One region of the Enterobacter chinensis genome, then DNA from elsewhere that is predicted to be linked to it. Evidence: predicted binding sites of a transcription regulator. Region 1 holds the regulator's gene; each other region holds the start of a gene.
The links. Region 1 encodes Fur, which represses iron uptake genes when iron is present. Its sites were predicted from a motif close to ATAATAATGAGAACNACTATCAA; they were not measured.
Positions count from the first base shown of each region.

Region 2: a site for Fur is predicted at 3,325-3,347, ahead of bfd (bacterioferritin-associated ferredoxin). Genes of this name have one in related genera too.
Region 3: a site for Fur is predicted at 2,963-2,985, ahead of feoA (ferrous iron transporter A). Genes of this name have one in related genera too.

Region 1 covers NZ_JARDVI010000002.1:460,584-467,470, reverse strand. The annotation lists gene glnS (glutamine--tRNA ligase) at 1-1,633, shown strand, start outside; gene chiP (chitoporin ChiP) at 2,080-3,495, shown strand; gene chiQ (ChiQ/YbfN family lipoprotein) at 3,543-3,872, shown strand; gene fur (ferric iron uptake transcriptional regulator) at 3,969-4,415, opposite strand; gene fldA (flavodoxin FldA) at 4,706-5,236, opposite strand; gene ybfE (LexA regulated protein) at 5,392-5,679, opposite strand; gene ybfF (esterase) at 5,808-6,581, opposite strand; gene seqA (replication initiation negative regulator SeqA) at 6,765-6,887, shown strand, end outside.
Region 2 covers NZ_JARDVI010000008.1:22,390-29,276, reverse strand. The annotation lists gene fusA (elongation factor G) at 1-1,950, shown strand, start outside; gene tuf (elongation factor Tu) at 2,020-3,204, shown strand; gene bfd (bacterioferritin-associated ferredoxin) at 3,382-3,576, shown strand; gene bfr (bacterioferritin) at 3,648-4,124, shown strand; gene PYW49_RS20770 (prepilin peptidase) at 4,108-4,581, opposite strand; gene rpsJ (30S ribosomal protein S10) at 4,963-5,274, shown strand; gene rplC (50S ribosomal protein L3) at 5,307-5,936, shown strand; gene rplD (50S ribosomal protein L4) at 5,947-6,552, shown strand; gene rplW (50S ribosomal protein L23) at 6,549-6,851, shown strand; gene rplB (50S ribosomal protein L2) at 6,869-6,887, shown strand, end outside.
Region 3 covers NZ_JARDVI010000008.1:85,602-92,488, reverse strand. The annotation lists gene PYW49_RS21115 (YdgH/BhsA/McbA-like domain containing protein) at 1-66, shown strand, start outside; gene feoC ([Fe-S]-dependent transcriptional repressor FeoC) at 100-336, opposite strand; gene feoB (Fe(2+) transporter permease subunit FeoB) at 347-2,665, opposite strand; gene feoA (ferrous iron transporter A) at 2,695-2,922, opposite strand; gene PYW49_RS21095 (Tex-like N-terminal domain-containing protein) at 3,242-5,572, opposite strand; gene greB (transcription elongation factor GreB) at 5,660-6,133, opposite strand; gene ompR (osmolarity response regulator transcription factor OmpR) at 6,366-6,887, shown strand, end outside.

The sequences.
Region 1 (6,887 bases):
TCGTCAGATCATCGATGAAGATCTGGCCAGTGGTAAGCACACCACAATTCATACCCGCTTCCCGCCGGAGCCGAACGGCTACCTGCATATTGGGCATGCAAAATCTATCTGCCTGAACTTTGGCATTGCCCAGGACTATCAGGGACAGTGCAACCTGCGTTTCGATGACACCAACCCAGTAAAAGAAGACATCGAATACGTTGAGTCCATTAAGAACGACGTGCAATGGCTGGGCTTCAACTGGTCTGGCGATATCTGCTACTCCTCTGACTATTTCGATCAGCTGTACGCCTATGCGGTAGAGCTTATCAACAAAGGTCTGGCGTATGTCGACGAGCTGTCTGCTGACGAAATCCGTGAATATCGCGGTACGCTGACCGCGCCGGGCAAAAACAGCCCGTTCCGCGATCGCAGCGTGGAAGAGAACCTGGCGCTGTTTGAAAAAATGCGTGCGGGTGGCTTCGAAGAAGGCAAAGCCTGCCTGCGTGCCAAAATCGATATGGCGTCTCCGTTCATCGTGATGCGCGATCCGGTGCTGTACCGTATAAAATTTGCTGAACACCACCAGACCGGTAACAAGTGGTGCATCTACCCGATGTACGACTTTACCCACTGCATCAGCGATGCGCTGGAAGGCATCACTCACTCGCTGTGTACGCTGGAGTTCCAGGACAACCGTCGTCTGTACGACTGGGTGCTGGATAACATCACCATTCCTGTGCATCCGCGCCAGTACGAGTTCTCTCGTCTGAATCTGGAATACACTGTGATGTCCAAGCGTAAACTGAACCTGCTGGTCACCGACAAGCACGTTGAGGGCTGGGATGACCCGCGTATGCCGACCATCTCTGGTCTGCGCCGTCGCGGTTATACTGCCGCGTCTATTCGTGAGTTCTGCAAACGTATCGGCGTCACCAAGCAGGACAACACCATTGAAATAGCTTCTCTGGAATCCTGCATTCGCGAAGATCTCAACGAAAACGCACCGCGCGCGATGGCGGTCATCGACCCGGTGAAACTGGTTATCGAGAACTATCCGCAGGGTGAAAGCGAGCTGGTCTCCATGCCTAACCATCCGAGCAAACCGGAGATGGGAACCCGCGACGTGCCGTTCAGCGGTGAAATCTGGATCGATCGTGCTGACTTCCGCGAAGAAGCCAACAAGCAGTACAAGCGTCTGGTGTTGGGTAAAGAGGTGCGTCTGCGTAATGCCTACGTCATCAAAGCCGAGCGCGTAGAGAAAGATGCGGAAGGTAACATCACCACCATCTTCTGTTCTTATGACGCAGAAACGCTGAGTAAAGATCCGGCGGACGGTCGCAAGGTGAAAGGCGTTATTCATTGGGTGAGCGCATCCCACGCGCTGCCGGTAGAAATTCGTCTGTACGATCGTCTGTTCAGCGTGCCTAACCCGGGGGCTGCTGAAGACTTCCTGGCGACCATCAACCCGGAATCTCTGGTTATCAAGCAGGGTTATGCGGAGCCTTCCCTGAAAGCCGCTGAAGCGGGTAAGGCGTTCCAGTTCGAGCGTGAAGGTTACTTCTGCCTGGACAGCCGATACAGCACGGCAGAAAAACCGGTATTTAACCGTACCGTGGGTCTGCGTGATACCTGGACCAAAATCGGCGAATAATAACGCTGCATTGGTCAATGAGAGACAAACGCCGCTTATTGCGGCGTTTTTTTATTTAATGATCATATCGTTAAAGCAGGGGAGTAATAATATCGAGGAAAATATCAGGTCAATGTGGTGCTACTTATTTTTCTGAAAAAAGTTTGTTTTTTATCATCAATGCGCAATTTGTAAAAAGTAACGGCAATTAACGATCTTACCCTCTAAAATTTAATGGCTTACCTCGCCAAACCTCGCTCTCCGGCAAATGTTACAAATCACTACCAATTATGTGCACTTCGTCATAATCCTGACTTTTGTCCGCTGAAAAGCATTGATAATTCGCGTCGCGAAAAATAACCTAAAGGCGGTAGTTAATTCGAGGGTATTTATAACTACCCCTGACCGTTTGGTCTTTTTTATTTTCGCCGTTTCAGGCGTTTTAATTCGTCAAAGAGGAATAATCTATGCGTACGTTCAGTGGCAAACGTAGTGCGCTGGCGCTGGCTATTGCCGGTGTGACAGCAATGTCGAGCCTGGTTATCACACCTGAAGCGAAAGCTGCGGGTTTCATCGATGATTCTACCCTCACGGGCGGTATTTATTACTGGCAGCGTGAGCGTGATCGTAAAGACGTTACCGAAGATAAATACAAAACCAACCTTTCTCACTCCACCTGGAACGCCAACCTGGACTTCCAGTCAGGCTATGCCGCGGATATGTTCGGTCTGGATATTGCTGCATTCACCGCGATTGAAATGGCGGAAAACGGCGACAGTGCCCACCCGAACGAAATTGCCTTCTCCTCCAGCAACAAAGCGTATAAAGAAGACTGGTCCGGGGATAAGAGCGGAATCAGTCTTTACAAGGCCGCTGCGAAATTTAAATACGGCCCGGTATGGGCGCGCGGTGGTTATATTCAGCCAACCGGCCAGACGCTGTTAGCACCGCACTGGAGCTTTATGCCGGGCACCTATCAGGGTGCAGAAGCCGGGGCTAACTTTGACTACGGTGATGCGGGTGCGTTGAGCTTCTCTTATATGTGGACCAACGAATACAAAGCACCGTGGCACATCGAAATGGACAAGTTCTACCAGGGCGATCGTAAAACACGGGTAGATTATCTGCATTCTCTTGGTGCTAAGTACGATTTCAAAAATAATCTGGTGCTGGAAGCGGCATTTGGTCAGGCACAAGGATACATGGATCAGTATTTTGCCAAAGCGTCTTATAAGTTCGATATCGCCGGAAGCCCACTTTCGACCAGCTATCAATTCTATGGTGCGCGAGATAAAGCAGATGCGCAAAATAACCTGAAGACTAACGATGAAGTGGCCCTTGCCAGGGACTTATATGACGGCACGGCTTGGCTGCAAGCTTTAACCTTTGGCTACAAGATTGGCCAGGTGGATCTACGTCTCGAAGGCACGTGGGTCAAAGCTGACGGTAATCAGGGCTTCTTCTTACAGCGCATGACACCAACCTATGCTTCTTCTAATGGTCGCCTGGATATCTGGTGGGATAACCGTTCTGACTTTAACGCCAATGGCGAAAAAGCGGTCTTCTTCGGGGCGATGTACGATCTCAAAAACTGGAACCTTGCAGGTTGGTCAGTGGGTGCTTCCTATGCTTACGGTTGGGATGCTAAACCAAGTAGTGCCCCAATCTACGATCAGAGTCAGCGCCTGAAAGAATCCGCCTATAGTCTGGATGCCGCATATGTATTGCAGGAGGGAAGAGCCAAAGGCACGATGTTCAAACTGCACTTCACCCAGTATGACAACCACTCCGATATCCCGAGCTATGCGGGCGGTTACGGCAACATCTTCCAGGATGAACGTGACGTGAAATTCATGGTTATCGCCCCATTCACCATCTTCTGATGAACGCACCGGCGGGCTGAGTCCCGCCGGTATGGAGACTGCATATGATGAAAAAAATCGTAATCGTCGCGTTGCTGGCATCAGGGCTGGTGGCGTGTGCTCAGACACAGGCGCCGAAAGAGGACACCCGTCTGAAGGAGGCCTATAGCGCGTGTATCAATACCGCTGAAGGCTCGCCGGAGAAGATTGAAGCCTGTCAGAGCGTGTTGAATGTGCTGAAAAAAGAGAAAGCGCATGAGCAGTTCGCGACGCAGGAAAATGTTCGCGTGATGGATTACCAGGCCTGTATCCAGGCGCGTAAAACCGGTAACGATCAGGAAGTGGCGAAGCGTTGCGACCAGATCTGGAAAGAGATTCGCAGCAATAACAGTCATTAACTCGCTGTTATCATGCCCGGTGGCGCTGCGCCACCGGGCTTTTTAACGGCAAAAAAAAAGCCAACCTCGCGGCTGGCTCAGAGTATAAACACTCACTTATTTCGCGTCGTGCGCGTGATCATCTTCGCGGCAGTCACCTTCAGCACAGTGACCGTAAAGGTACAGGCTGTGGTTGGTCAGGCGGATGCCATGACGCGCCGCGATTTCACGCTGGCGTGATTCAATCGAATCATCGCTAAATTCAATGACCTTGCCGCAATCGAGGCAGATCAGGTGATCGTGGTGCTGCTGCTGGGTCAGTTCGAAAACAGATTTACCGCCTTCGAAATTATGACGGGTAACAATGCCCGCGTCATCAAACTGGTTCAGCACGCGATAGACGGTAGCCAGCCCAATCTCTTCACCCATGTCGATAAGACGTTTATAAAGGTCTTCCGCACTGACATGGTGATTGTCTGGACCCTGAAGCACTTCAAGGATTTTTAACCGAGGAAGCGTAACTTTCAGGCCAGCCTTCTTTAATGCGGTATTGTTGTCAGTCATGCGGAATCTGTCCTGTTGCTAAACGATTCACTTCTGTAGGAAGTGACAGAAAATGCACCTGGGATATTGCGTCTCATTATAGAACTGCCATGGCTAAATGAAAACTGCAAGTCTCAGGCAAAATATGCTTATAAAAACGTGGTATCACCAACAAACTTGCTCAATGGAAAACCACGTTTATCAGGGAGACATTGTACAGGTCTGGGCGAAAAAGTTAAAAGATTGTAGCGATTAATTTAATCGGTTTGACCTGGAGCACGGGCGCAACCGCCGTTGCGCCGCGATAAAAATCAGGCGTTAAGAATATCGTCCAGGTGCAGTTCTTCACGGATCTGCTTCACCCATTTCTCAACGCGCTCTGCCGTCAGCTCTGGCTGACGGTCTTCGTCAATGGCCAGACCCACGAAATGATCGTCATCAGCCAGGCCTTTAGACGCTTCGAAGTGGTAACCGGCGGTCGGCCAGTGGCCTACGATCACTGCGCCATTCGGCTCAATGATGTCGCGGATAGTTCCCAGTGCGTCACAGAAGTACTCGGCGTAGTCTTCCTGATCGCCACAGCCAAACAGGGCGACCAGCTTACCGTTGAAGTCGACTTCTTCCAGCGTCGGGAAGAAATCATCCCAGTCGCACTGGGCTTCACCGTAGTACCAGGTTGGAATACCCAGCAGAAGAATGTCATAGCCTTCGAGATCTTCTTTGCTGCTCTTGGCGATGTCATGCACATCAGCAACGTCTTTACCGAGCTGTTTTTGAATGTTTTTTGCGATATTTTCGGTATTGCCGGTATCACTGCCAAAGAAAATGCCGATGATTGCCATGAGTAAAATAACCTCTTGAAACTTAATAGTATGGTGGCGCAATTCGGCCACGGATAAGGGCAATAATAGCAGAACTGGCAACCCTGCGGAAACAGCTATCGCGCAGGACTGCACTCTGTGCTACATGAAAAGGGCGATAAAGGGGATTTTCAGACTTATGCCTGGCTGCGTAACGTCTCAAGCTGGGCGATCAACATCTCTTCAATGAGCTCGCTACGGCTGATGTTTCTCGCGTCAGCCAGCTCGTTAAGCGCATCGACGGCGTCAGCATTCAGCTTCAGTTCGACACGCTTAAGCCCACGATTTTTATCGCGTTTAAGCTGATTGCGTTTATTGATACGCAGCTGTTCATCGCGCGAAAGCGGATTCGTCTTGGGTCGTCCCGGTCGACGCTCATTCGCGAACAGATCTAGTGTCGTACGGTCCGTTTGTTCTTTGGCCATGATTCTGAGACTTCGGGGGAAACACGCCGCCCTGCTAATGCCCGGGCGATAAGCGCGCCATCATACATCAGCAAAAACGGCACGCCAACGACTGGAAGCCCGCAGCCTTCCAGTCGCTCTCTTTTTAATCAATTTGCAGTATCAGCGAGATAGCGGCGAATGGCGCGCAACACGGCGTCAGGTTTTTCTGCGTGAACCCAGTGCCCGGCCCCGGCAATGACATGGGCACGCGCCTGAGGGAATTGTGCCAGCAAGGTGTCGCGGTACGCGTCGGTAACGTAAGGAGAGTTACCGCCACGAATGAAGAGGGTAGGGTGTGGCCAGGCAGGTACCGTTTCCCAGCCCACAATGTTGTTGTATTGCTCCCAGAGCACCGGCACGTTAAAACGCCATTGCCCGTCAACAAAGGATTTCAGCAGGAACTGCACGACGCCTTCTTCATCAAGATGGTCACGCATGACCGCAGCCGCCTGTTGGCGGGTTGCGACACCCGCGTCAGTGACCGCATTGATGGCGGCAAAAATCTCGTCGTGACGGCGAACGTCGTAGTCCACGGGCGCGACATCAATCACCACCAGGCCGTTAATGCGCTCCGGCGCCAGCGCCGTCAGGGCCATCACCGCTTTGCCGCCCATTGAATGCCCGATGAGCGTCACTTTCTGCAGGCCGTTGGCGTCCAGCGTATCCAGCAGATCCTGTGCCATCGCGGCGTAGGTCATCTCGTCTGAACGTCCGGAAAGACCGTGATTGCGCATATCGACCTGTAAAATATCGTGGTCGGTAACCAGATCGCGCGCCAGCACGCCCAGGTTATCCAGGCTGCCAAAAAGCCCGTGAACCAGTACGATGGGAGAATTATTGTTCGGCGATTGTGCAGTTTGCGCTCGGGTATTCAATTTCATGGCAAAGTTCTTTTTTTACGTATGTCAGGTTAGGGTATCATGTTGACCATTCTGCCGCCCGGCTGCAAGGTTCCAGTTTAATCTGACTTTTGCCGCCAACCTGGTTTGACGCTATCCGCTGTTGGGATTTGACCTTATAATCCCAATGACTTGTATTCAGATATGATATCGCACTGGATTAAGATGAAAACAATCGAAGTTGATGACGAACTCTATCAGTATATTGCCAGCCAGACGCGGCATATCGGGGAGAGCGCGTCCGACATTTTACGGCGCATGCTTAAAATTTCCGCCGCTTCACAGCCT
Region 2 (6,887 bases), on a different contig from region 1:
GAGCAGGAGCGTGGTATCACTATCACCTCCGCAGCGACTACTGCATTCTGGTCAGGTATGGCTAAGCAGTACGAACCGCATCGCGTAAACATCATCGACACCCCGGGCCACGTTGACTTCACCATCGAAGTAGAACGTTCCATGCGTGTTCTTGACGGCGCGGTAATGGTTTATTGCGCAGTTGGTGGTGTTCAGCCACAGTCTGAGACCGTATGGCGTCAGGCGAACAAATATAAAGTTCCACGCATCGCGTTCGTTAACAAAATGGACCGTATGGGTGCTAACTTCCTGAAAGTTGTTGGTCAGATCAAATCCCGTCTGGGCGCGAACCCTGTTCCGCTGCAGCTGGCAATTGGTGCTGAAGAAGGTTTCACCGGTGTTATCGACCTGGTGAAAATGAAAGCCATCAACTGGAACGATGCAGACCAGGGCGTTACCTTCGAATACGAAGATATCCCGGCTGAAATGCAGGACCTGGCTGACGAATGGCACCAGAACCTGATCGAATCCGCTGCTGAAGCTTCTGAAGAGCTGATGGAGAAATACCTGGGTGGTGAAGAACTGACTGAAGAAGAGATCAAAAAAGCTCTGCGTCAGCGCGTTCTGAACAACGAAATCATCCTGGTAACCTGTGGTTCTGCGTTCAAGAACAAAGGTGTTCAGGCGATGCTGGATGCGGTAGTTGACTACCTGCCATCCCCGGTTGACGTTCCTGCGATCAACGGCATCCTGGACGACGGTAAAGATACGCCGGCTGAGCGTCACGCAAGCGACGAAGAGCCGTTCTCTGCACTGGCGTTCAAAATTGCTACCGACCCATTCGTGGGTAACCTGACCTTCTTCCGCGTTTACTCTGGTGTGGTTAACTCCGGTGACACCATCCTGAACTCCGTGAAAACGGCGCGTGAACGTTTTGGCCGTATCGTACAGATGCATGCTAACAAACGTGAAGAGATCAAAGAAGTTCGTGCGGGCGACATCGCTGCAGCTATCGGTCTGAAAGACGTGACCACTGGTGACACCCTGTGTGACCCGGATCACCCGATCATTCTGGAGCGTATGGAATTCCCTGAGCCGGTAATCTCCATCGCAGTTGAACCAAAAACCAAAGCTGACCAGGAAAAAATGGGTCTGGCTCTGGGCCGTCTGGCGAAAGAAGACCCATCATTCCGCGTATGGACTGATGAAGAATCTAACCAGACCATCATCGCTGGTATGGGTGAACTGCACCTGGACATCATCGTTGACCGTATGAAGCGTGAATTCAACGTTGAAGCGAACGTGGGTAAACCTCAGGTTGCTTACCGCGAAGCGATTCGTGCGAAAGTTACCGATGTTGAAGGTAAACACGCTAAGCAGTCTGGTGGTCGCGGTCAGTACGGTCACGTTGTGATCGACATGTACCCACTGGAGCCGGGCTCTAACCCTAAAGGTTACGAGTTCATCAACGACATCAAAGGTGGTGTAATTCCTGGCGAATACATCCCAGCCGTTGATAAAGGCATTCAGGAACAGCTGAAAGCGGGCCCTCTGGCTGGCTATCCGGTTGTTGACATGGGTGTTCGTCTGCACTTCGGTTCTTACCACGACGTTGACTCCTCTGAACTGGCGTTTAAACTGGCTGCGTCTATTGCCTTTAAAGAAGGCTTTAAGAAAGCAAAACCAGTTCTGCTTGAGCCAATCATGAAGGTTGAAGTAGAAACTCCTGAAGAGAACACCGGTGACGTTATCGGTGACTTGAGCCGTCGTCGCGGTATGCTGCGTGGTCAGGAATCCGAAGTAACTGGCGTTAAGATCCACGCTGAAGTTCCGCTGTCTGAAATGTTCGGATATGCAACTCAGCTGCGTTCTCTGACCAAAGGTCGTGCATCATACACCATGGAATTCCTGAAGTATGATGATGCGCCTAACAACGTTGCTCAGGCCGTTATTGAAGCCCGTGGTAAGTAATCCACAGGATTAAAACCTAAGTCCCGTGCTCTCTCCAGAGGGGAGAGCACTATAGTAAGGAATATAGCCGTGTCTAAAGAAAAATTTGAACGTACAAAACCGCACGTCAACGTTGGTACTATCGGCCACGTTGACCATGGTAAAACTACCCTGACTGCTGCAATCACTACCGTTCTGGCAAAAACCTACGGTGGTTCTGCTCGTGCATTCGACCAGATCGATAACGCACCAGAAGAAAAAGCTCGTGGTATCACCATCAACACTTCCCACGTTGAATATGACACCCCGACTCGCCACTACGCACACGTAGACTGCCCAGGCCACGCCGACTATGTTAAAAACATGATCACCGGTGCTGCGCAGATGGACGGCGCGATCCTGGTTGTTGCTGCGACTGACGGCCCTATGCCTCAGACTCGTGAGCACATCCTGCTGGGTCGTCAGGTAGGCGTTCCTTTCATCATCGTGTTCCTGAACAAATGCGACATGGTTGATGACGAAGAGCTGCTGGAACTGGTAGAGATGGAAGTTCGTGAACTGCTGTCTCAGTACGATTTCCCAGGCGACGATACCCCAATCGTTCGTGGTTCTGCTCTGAAAGCGCTGGAAGGCGAAGCAGAGTGGGAAGCGAAAATCATCGAACTGGCTGGCTTCCTGGATTCTTACATCCCAGAACCAGAGCGTGCGATTGACAAGCCATTCCTGCTGCCAATCGAAGACGTATTCTCCATCTCCGGTCGTGGTACCGTTGTTACCGGTCGTGTAGAGCGCGGTATCATCAAAGTTGGCGAAGAAGTTGAAATCGTTGGTATCAAAGAGACTGCGAAGTCTACCTGTACTGGCGTTGAAATGTTCCGCAAACTGCTGGACGAAGGCCGTGCTGGTGAGAACGTTGGTGTTCTGCTGCGTGGTATCAAACGTGAAGAAATCGAACGTGGTCAGGTTCTGGCGAAGCCAGGCTCAATCAAGCCACACACCAAGTTCGAATCTGAAGTGTACATTCTGTCCAAAGACGAAGGCGGCCGTCATACTCCGTTCTTCAAAGGCTACCGTCCACAGTTCTACTTCCGTACAACTGACGTGACCGGTACCATCGAACTGCCAGAAGGCGTTGAGATGGTAATGCCAGGCGACAACATCAAGATGGTTGTGACTCTGATCCACCCAATCGCGATGGACGACGGTCTGCGTTTCGCAATCCGTGAAGGCGGCCGTACCGTTGGCGCGGGCGTTGTTGCTAAAGTTCTGAGCTAAGTATTAGCCCTGAATAAAAAAGGACGCTTCGGCGTCCTTTTTTGTTTTCTGCCGCTAAGGATTTGTCACAAAATTTCGCATTTTTTGCCTGCTCCCGCCCCGTATTCCGGCGCTTGTGCTATTGTAATCATAACCATTCTCACTTACACTTTGCGCATATTTTGAACGGGAGTCTCTATGTACGTTTGTTTATGTAATGGTGTAAGCGACAAGAAAATACGTCAGGCCGTTCGCCAGTTTCAGCCTCAGTCATTCCAGCAGCTTCGCAAGTTTGTTCCGGTGGGAAATCAATGCGGTAAATGTGTACGTGCTGCACGAGAGATTATGCAGGATGAATTGATGCAGATCCCGGAATACAAAGAGATCGCGTAAGCACCATCTTTTTTTTGACATCCCTGTAGCCCGATCTACGCTTCAATGAGTGGAAGCGGAGGGACTATATAATGAAAGGTGATGTTAAAATCATAAGTTATCTCAATAAATTATTGGGAAATGAGCTTGTCGCAATCAACCAGTACTTTCTTCACGCGAGAATGTTCAAAAACTGGGGACTTAAACGCTTAAACGACGTTGAGTACCATGAATCGATCGATGAAATGAAACACGCTGATAAATATATCGAGCGTATTTTATTCCTTGAAGGCATTCCTAACCTGCAGGATCTCGGTAAGCTGGGTATCGGAGAAGATGTCGAAGAGATGCTGCGTTCCGACCTTAGGCTGGAACTTGAAGGCGCTAAAGATCTCCGTGAAGCCATTGCCTATGCTGACAGCGTACATGACTACGTCAGCCGCGATATGATGATCCAGATCCTGGCCGATGAAGAAGGCCATATTGACTGGCTGGAAACAGAGCTGGATCTCATTGCTAAGATCGGCCTACAGAACTACCTTCAGTCGCAGATTAAAGTGGAAGAGTAACCAGCGTCTTCCAGCCTACGCATAAACCCGCTGCTGCCAGAAATGGCCCAAAAGGCAGTGGGTTTTTTAATACCTGTCTCTCAGGGGTTGTTAAAGAAAAAATAAAGAGATACAGCAGTGCCATCAGAGTAGCAACTGATACCAGAAGCGGTAATTCGCACCAGCCATACCAGGCCCCCAGCGCCGACAGATACTTTACGTCGCCATAGCCCAACCCTTCATGCCTGAAGATAAATCGATAGCCCCAGTAAATCATCGCGAAACTGATATATCCCGCCATCGCGCCGACCACAGCACCAGTAAGAGAATCCGGATGGAGGCAAAGCTGAAAGAGCAGTCCGGTCCACAATAATGGACAGACATATTTATCCGGAAGCATGCCGGCACGAATATCTTCGCGCACCAGTAAACCTGTCAGAACAAAATAGGCCAAAAGAAAAGGGAGTAAAGTCAGCATGCTCAAATCCTTAAACACCGTTTGGGCGAATAGTCTTCGCATCACAGATGTCCGGCAATGTGCAAAAACGGAATTTGCGTGAGGGTTCCCCTGGAAAGGATGAGAACGGAGAGGTTGCTGTAAATAGTGGAATGGCTTACGCAGAATGCACCGTCAGCGCTTAATTTCTAAACGTCACTTGCGTCTTGCCCAGATTTACGTATAATGCGCGGGCTTGTCGTAATTGACGGCGGGTTCAATCAGAACCAGAGTAGCTCATTTTGTTACTCAACAATGCTCCCAATTGGGGAGCTACGTAAGAACGGTTACACTCTCCCATCAATCGTAATGGGTTTGAGGAGTAATCATTTTCGTTTATAAAATAATTGGAGCTCTGGTCTCATGCAGAACCAAAGAATCCGTATCCGCCTTAAAGCGTTTGATCATCGTCTGATCGATCAATCAACCGCGGAAATCGTCGAGACTGCTAAGCGCACTGGTGCGCAAGTCCGTGGTCCGATCCCGCTGCCGACCCGCAAAGAGCGCTTCACCGTTCTGATCTCTCCGCACGTTAACAAAGACGCGCGTGATCAGTACGAAATCCGCACTCACAAGCGTCTGGTTGACATCGTTGAGCCAACTGAGAAAACCGTTGATGCTCTGATGCGTCTGGATCTGGCTGCCGGTGTAGACGTGCAGATCAGCCTGGGTTAATCAGGTCATCGAGCGATTGAGAGGTTGATACAATGATTGGTTTAGTCGGTAAAAAAGTGGGCATGACCCGCATCTTCACTGAAGATGGCGTTTCAATCCCAGTAACCGTAATCGAAGTTGAAGCAAACCGCGTTACTCAGGTTAAAGATCTGGCTAACGATGGCTACCGCGCTGTTCAGGTGACCACTGGTGCTAAAAAAGCTAACCGTGTAACCAAACCAGAAGCGGGTCACTTCGCTAAAGCTGGCGTAGAAGCTGGCCGTGGTCTGTGGGAATTCCGTCTTGCTGAAGGCGAAGAGTTCACCGTAGGTCAGGACATTAGCGTTGAGCTGTTTGCTGACGTTAAAAAAGTTGACGTAACCGGTACCTCTAAAGGTAAAGGTTTTGCTGGTACCGTTAAGCGCTGGAACTTCCGTACCCAGGACGCTACCCACGGTAACTCCTTGTCTCACCGCGTTCCGGGTTCTATCGGTCAGAACCAGACTCCGGGCAAAGTGTTCAAAGGCAAGAAAATGGCAGGTCAGCTGGGTAACGAACGTGTGACCGTTCAGAGCCTGGACGTAGTACGTGTTGACGCTGAGCGCAACCTGCTGCTGGTTAAAGGTGCAGTTCCGGGTGCAACCGGTAGCGACCTGATCGTTAAACCAGCTGTGAAGGCGTAAGGGGATAGCAATGGAATTAGTATTGAAAGACGCGCAGAGCGCGCTGACTGTTTCCGAAACTACCTTCGGTCGTGATTTCAACGAAGCGCTGGTTCACCAGGTTGTTGTTGCTTATGCAGCTGGTGCTCGTCAGGGTACTCGTGCTCAGAAGACTCGTGCTGAAGTAACTGGTTCTGGCAAAAAGCCATGGCGCCAGAAAGGTACCGGCCGTGCGCGTTCAGGTTCTATCAAGAGCCCGATCTGGCGTTCAGGTGGCGTGACCTTCGCTGCGCGTCCACAGGACCACAGTCAAAAAGTTAACAAAAAGATGTACCGCGGCGCGCTGAAAAGCATTCTGTCCGAACTGGTACGTCAGGATCGTCTGATCGTTGTCGAATCATTCTCTGTAGAAGCGCCTAAAACTAAGCTGCTGGCACAGAAACTGAAAGACATGGCTCTGGAAGATGTGCTGATCATCACCGGTGAGCTGGACGAGAACCTGTTTCTGGCCGCACGTAACCTGCACAAGGTTGACGTACGCGATGCAACTGGTATCGACCCGGTTAGCCTGATCGCCTTCGACAAAGTCGTAATGACTGCTGATGCTGTTAAGCAAGTTGAGGAGATGCTGGCATGATTCGTGAAGAACGTCTGCTGAAGGTGCTTCGCGCACCGCACGTTTCTGAAAAAGCGTCTACTGCGATGGAAAAAACAAACACCATCGTTCTCAAAGTTGCTAAAGACGCGACCAAAGCAGAGATCAAAGCTGCTGTGCAGAAACTGTTTGAAGTCGAAGTCGAAGTCGTTAACACCCTGGTTGTTAAAGGGAAAGTTAAACGTCACGGACAGCGTATCGGTCGTCGTAGCGACTGGAAAAAAGCTTACGTCACCCTGAAAGAAGGCCAGAATCTGGACTTCGTTGGCGGCGCTGAGTAAGTCGGAGGAGTAATACAATGGCAGTTGTTAAATGTA
Region 3 (6,887 bases), on a different contig from region 1:
TATGTCGTCACCAGTGCTGAAAAGCAGACCAAAAACGTGCGTGCAACGGCGGACGTGTATAAGTAATACGAAAAAGCCGGGCATCACTGCCCGGCTCTATTAGCGCAGTGACCACCACTCCCTGAGGCAGGCTTTTCCTTCCGGACAGCTTTTACAACTGCCGGAGAGGCAACCGTCCGCGTCTTCCTGAATCCGCACGGCTTTCCCCATCGCTTCAAGCCTTTCCAGCATGGCATCGATCATCGGCTGCGGCGTATGCAGGCTGAGGCTCAGCTGTTTCGCCTCCATCCGTCCCTGTAGCGCCAGCAGGTCACGAACCTGAATCAACGATGCCATTGCGTGCTCCTTAGTGACAGTCGCCCGCCGGGCTGCTGCAGCAGGTCGCGGCGGTTTTACGATTAGCCAGCAGGTCGATATCGACGCGGCTGCGCGCGCGCCGTAACAGGCCGAGAACGATCGCGTTAAACAGAACCACCGCGAGGATGCAGACCAGGCTGTAGCGCGGGTGCTGGCTGAAGTTAACGGTCTGATAAAAGAGCGTCGCCAGCGAGTAGGCAATGTTTAACCCCCACAGGATGGAGAAGCCCATCCAGCCGCGGCTGGACTCGCGGGCAATCGCCCCCATCACGGAGATGCAAGGAATGTAGAGCAGAACAAAGATGAGGTAGCTATAGGCCGCGGACGCGCTGCCAAATTTCTCGCTCATCACGCCCATGGCTCCCGTTGCCATTTCGCCGTCGCCTTTGCTCGCTTCAATTGGGTTGGCCAGCACGCTCAGGCTGAAGGTGTCTTTCAGGCTCTGCCAGGTTTCCTCTACGGCACCCAGCAGTTCATGACCGAGATGAAACTCTGCCGGATTAAACTCCTGCTCCTGAATGTTCTCTGCGGTGTAGAGCGTGTTCAGCGTGCCGACAACCACCTCTTTTGCCATTGCACCAGTAAACAGCCCGACGGTTGCCTGCCAGTTATCCTCATGCACGCCAATCGGTTTGAAGACCGGCGTGATGACGCGGCTGACGGAGGCGAGGGCCGAGTCGTTGATGTTATCTGCCGCCTGCCCGCTGAGGGTGAAGCTGTTCAGCGCGCTCAGGAAAATACTGACGATGACAATTACCTTACCGGCGCGTAGCACAAAGCCTTTCAGGCGCTGCCAGGTCTGGATCACCAGGCTTTTCAGGTGCGGCACGTGGTACACCGGGAGCTCCATCACAAACGGTGAGGCCTCACCGCGCATGATCGTGTGTTTCAGCATTAAGCCGGTCAGGATCGCCATCACGATGCCCAGCACATACAGCGAGAAGACCGCCAGCGCGCCCTGCTGACCAAAGAAGGCTGCCGCAAAGACGGCAAAGATCGCCAGACGGGCACCGCAGGACATGAACGGCGCCATCATGATGGTCATCAGACGTTCACGCGGCGCATCAAGGGTGCGCGCACCCATCACCGACGGGACGTTACAGCCAAAGCCGACAATCAGCGGAACGAAGGATTTACCCGGCAGGCCCAGCGCCTGCATCAGACGATCCATCACGAACGCGGCGCGCGCCATGTAACCGGAGTCTTCCAGGAACGAGAGGAACAGATACATCATGCCGATCTGCGGCACCAGCGGCAGAACGGTGTTGATACCGCCGCCGATCCCCTGTGCGAGGAAGATGGTTAGCCATTCCGGGAAGTGCAGGGTGTAACCCACCCACTGAATACCGTGTACGAAGACCGCGACGGAACCCGCATCGAAAATGGGCTGGAGTGCGCCACCGATGTTAATAGCGAGCAGGAACATCACGTACATCACAAGCAGGAAAACGGGCAAGCCGAGGAAGCGGTTTAGCACAACCTTATCCACCGCCGCCGTAAAGCGGCTGGGTTCCGCAGTGAGGGCGTTACTGACAACGTCGCAGATCGAGGCGATGGCCTGGTAACGCGCATCGGCGATGTGCAGCGCCGGGTCGTCCAGCTCGTCGCTAAGACGGGCCACCGTCACGTCCAGTTTATCAGCCGCATGTCCGGCGTAAGCGCGGCTGTAGATATCACCTTCCAGCATCTGCAGGCCGAGCCACAGCCGCTGTTTCGCAGGCATGCTGTTGTCCATCTCCTGCGCCAGCATATTGGCTTCGCGCAGGAGGGGCTGCGCGTAATGCACCAGCTCAACGTCGCGATTGCCCGCGTGACGGTCAATGGCCAGCTTGAGTGCATCAATACCGCGAGCGCGCGTCGAAACCAGCGGAACGACCGGGCACCCGAGACGTGCGGAGAGGGCATCGACGTCGATGCGCAGCTTTTGTTTCTCCGCAATGTCGAGCATGTTGAGCGCCACGATGCAGGGGATCCCCAGCTCCAGCAGCTGCAGCGTCAGATAAAGGTTACGCTCGAGGTTCGAGGCATCGACCACGTTGATCAGCAGGTCCGCGTCGCCGCCAAGAATATAGTGACAGGCAATTTGCTCATCGAGCGAGGTTTGTGACGAAATGGTGGTTAAGGAATAGGTGCCGGGAAGGTCAACCAGCGTCACCTGGTTGTCGGTTGTTGTGAACTGGCCTTCTTTACGCTCAACCGTCACGCCCGCCCAGTTACCCACGCGCTGGCGTGCCCCCGTAAGCTGGTTAAAAAGCGTAGTCTTGCCGGAATTAGGATTGCCAATTAAGCCAATAGTTAACTTTTTCATTTTTTAGACTCACTGAAACCGCTGGCTTGTTATCGGGATAAGGCTTCGACTTCTATTAATGCGAGGTCTTTCTTACGCAGTACCAGATTCACGCGTCGGGTTTCGATGTGAACCGGATCGCCTAACGGCGCCACGCGTACCACCTGGAATGACGAGCCGGGCAGCATGCCCAGTGACAGCAGCTTCTGCCGGTAGGCAGGGCTAATTTCGCGGGTAAAACCGGTAATCTTCCATGCACTGTCTGGAGTGAATTGCATAATGCCTGATTCCACGAAAGGTTAAATTATCTACTATGGGATGATAATGAGAATAGTTTTTATCAGCAATATTAAAACTGTGACGGAATGTTGTTTGCGGTATTAATTTACGGCCTGTTTGACCTTGCTCAATATTTGCTGAAATGACGGGAAAACGAAAAGGGGGGTATTTGTTAACGGGGTGATAACTAGTGGTTTAAATATGGCTACATCCTATTTATTTTAATTCCCTGCGGCCTGCTTGCCGGGCGGCAATGCGTTTGCCCGGCCTACAAAACCGCAGGCCCGGTAAGCGCAGCGCCACCGGGCATTTACAACCTTAGCGTTTCTTACCCATTGCGGCTGCTAGCGCATCCATCATCGCGCTGTTACCTGCAGGCTGGGCATCACGTCCGCGCGGTTTTGCGGCTTTAGCAGCAGGGCGCTGCTGCTCGCGACCGCCACCGTTAGCGCCGCGGCGCGCGTTAGTTTCACCCGGCTGCTCGTCCAGACGCATGGTCAGGGCGATACGCTTACGCTGCAGATCCACTTCCAGCACTTTGACCTTCACGATGTCGCCCGCTTTGACCACGGTGTGTGGATCTTCAACGAACTTATCGGCAAGGGATGAAATATGCACCAGACCATCCTGATGTACGCCGATATCCACGAATGCGCCAAAGTTGGTAACGTTCGTCACCGCGCCTTCCAGCACCATGCCCGGCAGCAGATCGTTCATGGTCTCGATGCCGTCGGCAAAGGTCGCCGTTTTGAACTCAGGACGCGGATCGCGGCCCGGTTTTTCCAGCTCTTTGATAATGTCGGTGACGGTTGGCACACCAAATTTGTCGTCGGTGAAATCAACGGCTTTCAGATTGCGCAGGGCGCTGTTGTCGCCCATCAGATCTTTCAGCGCCTGCTGGGTAGCGGCCAGAATGCGTTCCACCACAGGGTACGCTTCCGGGTGAACGGTGGAGGCATCCAGCGGGTTATCGCCGTGGTTGATGCGCAGGAAGCCCGCACACTGCTCAAAGGCTTTTGGCCCCAGGCGGCTCACCTTCAGCAGCTGCTGACGGTTCTGGAACTGGCCGTTCTCATCACGCCAGGCGACGATGTTCTGCGCCATCATGCGGGTTAGGCCCGCTACGCGGGTCAGCAAAGGAACGGAAGCGGTATTGAGGTCAACGCCGACGGCGTTTACACAGTCTTCCACGACCGCATCCAGCTTGCGCGCCAGCTGAGTCTGGCTCACGTCGTGCTGATACTGGCCCACACCGATAGATTTCGGGTCGATTTTCACCAGTTCCGCCAGCGGATCCTGCAGGCGGCGAGCGATAGAGACCGCACCGCGCAGAGAAACGTCCAGGTCCGGGAATTCCTGGGCCGCCAGTTCAGACGCGGAATAGACGGATGCCCCAGCTTCGCTGACGATCACTTTCTGGGCCGTCACTTTCGGGAACTGTTTCTGCACGTCGAGGTAGAAACGTTCGGTTTCGCGGGACGCCGTACCGTTGCCGATGGCGACCAGCTCCACGTTGTACTTCTCGCACAGCGCGGCCACCACGACGGCCGCTTTGGCTGCCTGGCCGGTGTGCGGATAGATGGTGTCGGTAGCCACCAGTTTGCCGGTTCCGTCAACCACGGCCACCTTCACGCCGGTACGCAGACCCGGATCGAGACCCATGGTCGCGCGCAAGCCGGCAGGGGCGGCCATCAGCAGGTCGTGCAGGTTACGGGCGAAGACGTTAATCGCTTCATCTTCGGCGCGCTCGCGCACGGTGCCCATCAGCTCGGTTTCCAGGTGCATCAGCACTTTGATGCGCCAGGTCCAGCTCACCACGCCTTTACGCCAGCTGTCTGCCGGGGCGTTGTTCAGGCGCAGGCCGAGATGGTCGATGATGATCTGCTCGCAGTGGCTCTCTTTCGGCGGCTCGTCAAACTGCGGGTCGGCGTTCAGGGAGAGCTGCAGCACGCCTTCGTTGCGGCCGCGGAACATCGCCAGCGCGCGGTGAGAAGGGGTGGTAGAAATCGGTTCGTGGTGATCGAAGTAGTCGCGGAATTTCGCCCCTTCTTCCTCTTTACCCGCGACGACGGTAGAGACGATGTGGGCATTCTTCCACAGGTAATCACGCACTTTGGCGAGCAGGGCAGCGTCTTCGGCGAAGCGCTCCATCAGAATGTAGCGTGCGCCATCCAGTGCGGCTTTGGTATCTGCTACACCCTTGTCGGCATCGACAAATTTGGCGGCTTCGGTTTCCGGATCGTGTGACGGCTCGTTCCACAGCAGGTCTGCCAGCGGCTCAAGACCCGCTTCAATCGCAATCTGCCCGCGCGTGCGGCGCTTCGGTTTGTAGGGCAGATAGAGGTCTTCAAGTTCGGTTTTGCTCAGGGTGCCGTTAATGGCGCTTTCCAGCTCGCCGGTCAGTTTGCCCTGTTCGCCGATGGATTTGAGGATCGCCTGACGACGTTCTTCCAGTTCGCGCAGATAACCCAGACGGGTCTCCAGGTTACGCAGCTGCGTGTCATCCAGACCGCCGGTGACTTCCTTACGATAGCGCGCAATAAACGGCACGGTGTTCCCTTCATCAAGCAGGCGAACGGCAGCTTCTACCTGTTCGGCTCTGGCCTGAATATCACCCGCAATAATGCGGCAGAGCGAATCTTTCATCATGGCTTTATCATCTGTTGAGTCAAAAAATCAGGGGATAGTTATACGGGCTGACACGGCAAAATGCCAGCCGGGGAGGGCGCTCTCAGACTATTTTACGTAGACGATCTCATTGACGTACCAGCTGGCTTCACCGGCGGGGGTCTGAACGACGGCCAGGTCGCCCACCTCCTTTTTCAGCAGCGCGCGGGCCATCGGGGAGTCGATGGAGATGTAATCCTTACGACCAAAAATTTCATCGTAGCCGACAATGCGAAAACGCAGGGTGTCACCGTTATCGTTTTCAATCTCAACCCATGCGCCGAAGAACACTTTGCCCTCCTGCTGCGGGGAGTAATCGACAATTTTAAGGTTCTCAAGACATTTGGTCAGATAGCGTACCCGGCGGTCAATCTCACGCAGGCGTTTTTTGTTGTACTGGTAGTCAGCATTTTCGCTGCGATCGCCCAGGCTCGCCGCCCAGGTAACCTTTTTGGTCACTTCAGGACGCTCTTCGCGCCACAGGTAATCCATCTCTTTTTTGAGTTTTTCGTACCCTTCGCGGGTGATCAGGGGCGTTTTCATGGGGCGACCTTCAGACTCGACATCATTGCAAACCTTGCGCACATTACGTATCAAATAGAATAACAGACAGCGTTGATAATGATTTATGTGATGAAATGTGCAGATAAGCTGCTGTTAAATATGCTTTGTAACAATTTCGACTAGAATTTATACCAGAATTAGCTGGTCGAATACGTGCACTTTTTTAGAATACGCTGTTATTAGACTATCCGAACCTTTGGGAGTACACACAATGCAAGAGAACTACAAAATTCTGGTCGTGGATGACGACATGCGCCTGCGTGCGCTGCTGGAACGTTATCTGACCGAGCAGGGCTTCCAGGTTCGTAGCGTCGCGAACGCTGAGCAGATGGATCGTCTGCTGACCCGTGAATCTTTCCACCTGATGGTTCTCGACTTGATGCTGCCTGGCGAAGACGGGCTCTCTATCTGTCGCCGTCTGCGTAGCCAGAGCAACCCGATGCCGATCATCATGGTGACGGCGAAGGGCGAGGAAGTTGACCGTATCGTGGGCCTCGAAATCGGCGCGGATGACTACATTCCAAAACCGTTTAACCCGCGTGAACTGCTGGCGCGTATTCGCGCCGTGCTGCGTCGTCAGGCGAACGAACTGCCTGGCGCACCGTCGCAGGAAGAAGCCGTTATCGCATTCGGTAAGTTCAAGCTGAACCTCGGCACGCGCGAGATGTTCCGTGAAGACGAGCCAATGCCGCTCACCAGCGGCGAGTTCGCGGTACTGAAAGCGCTGGTGAGC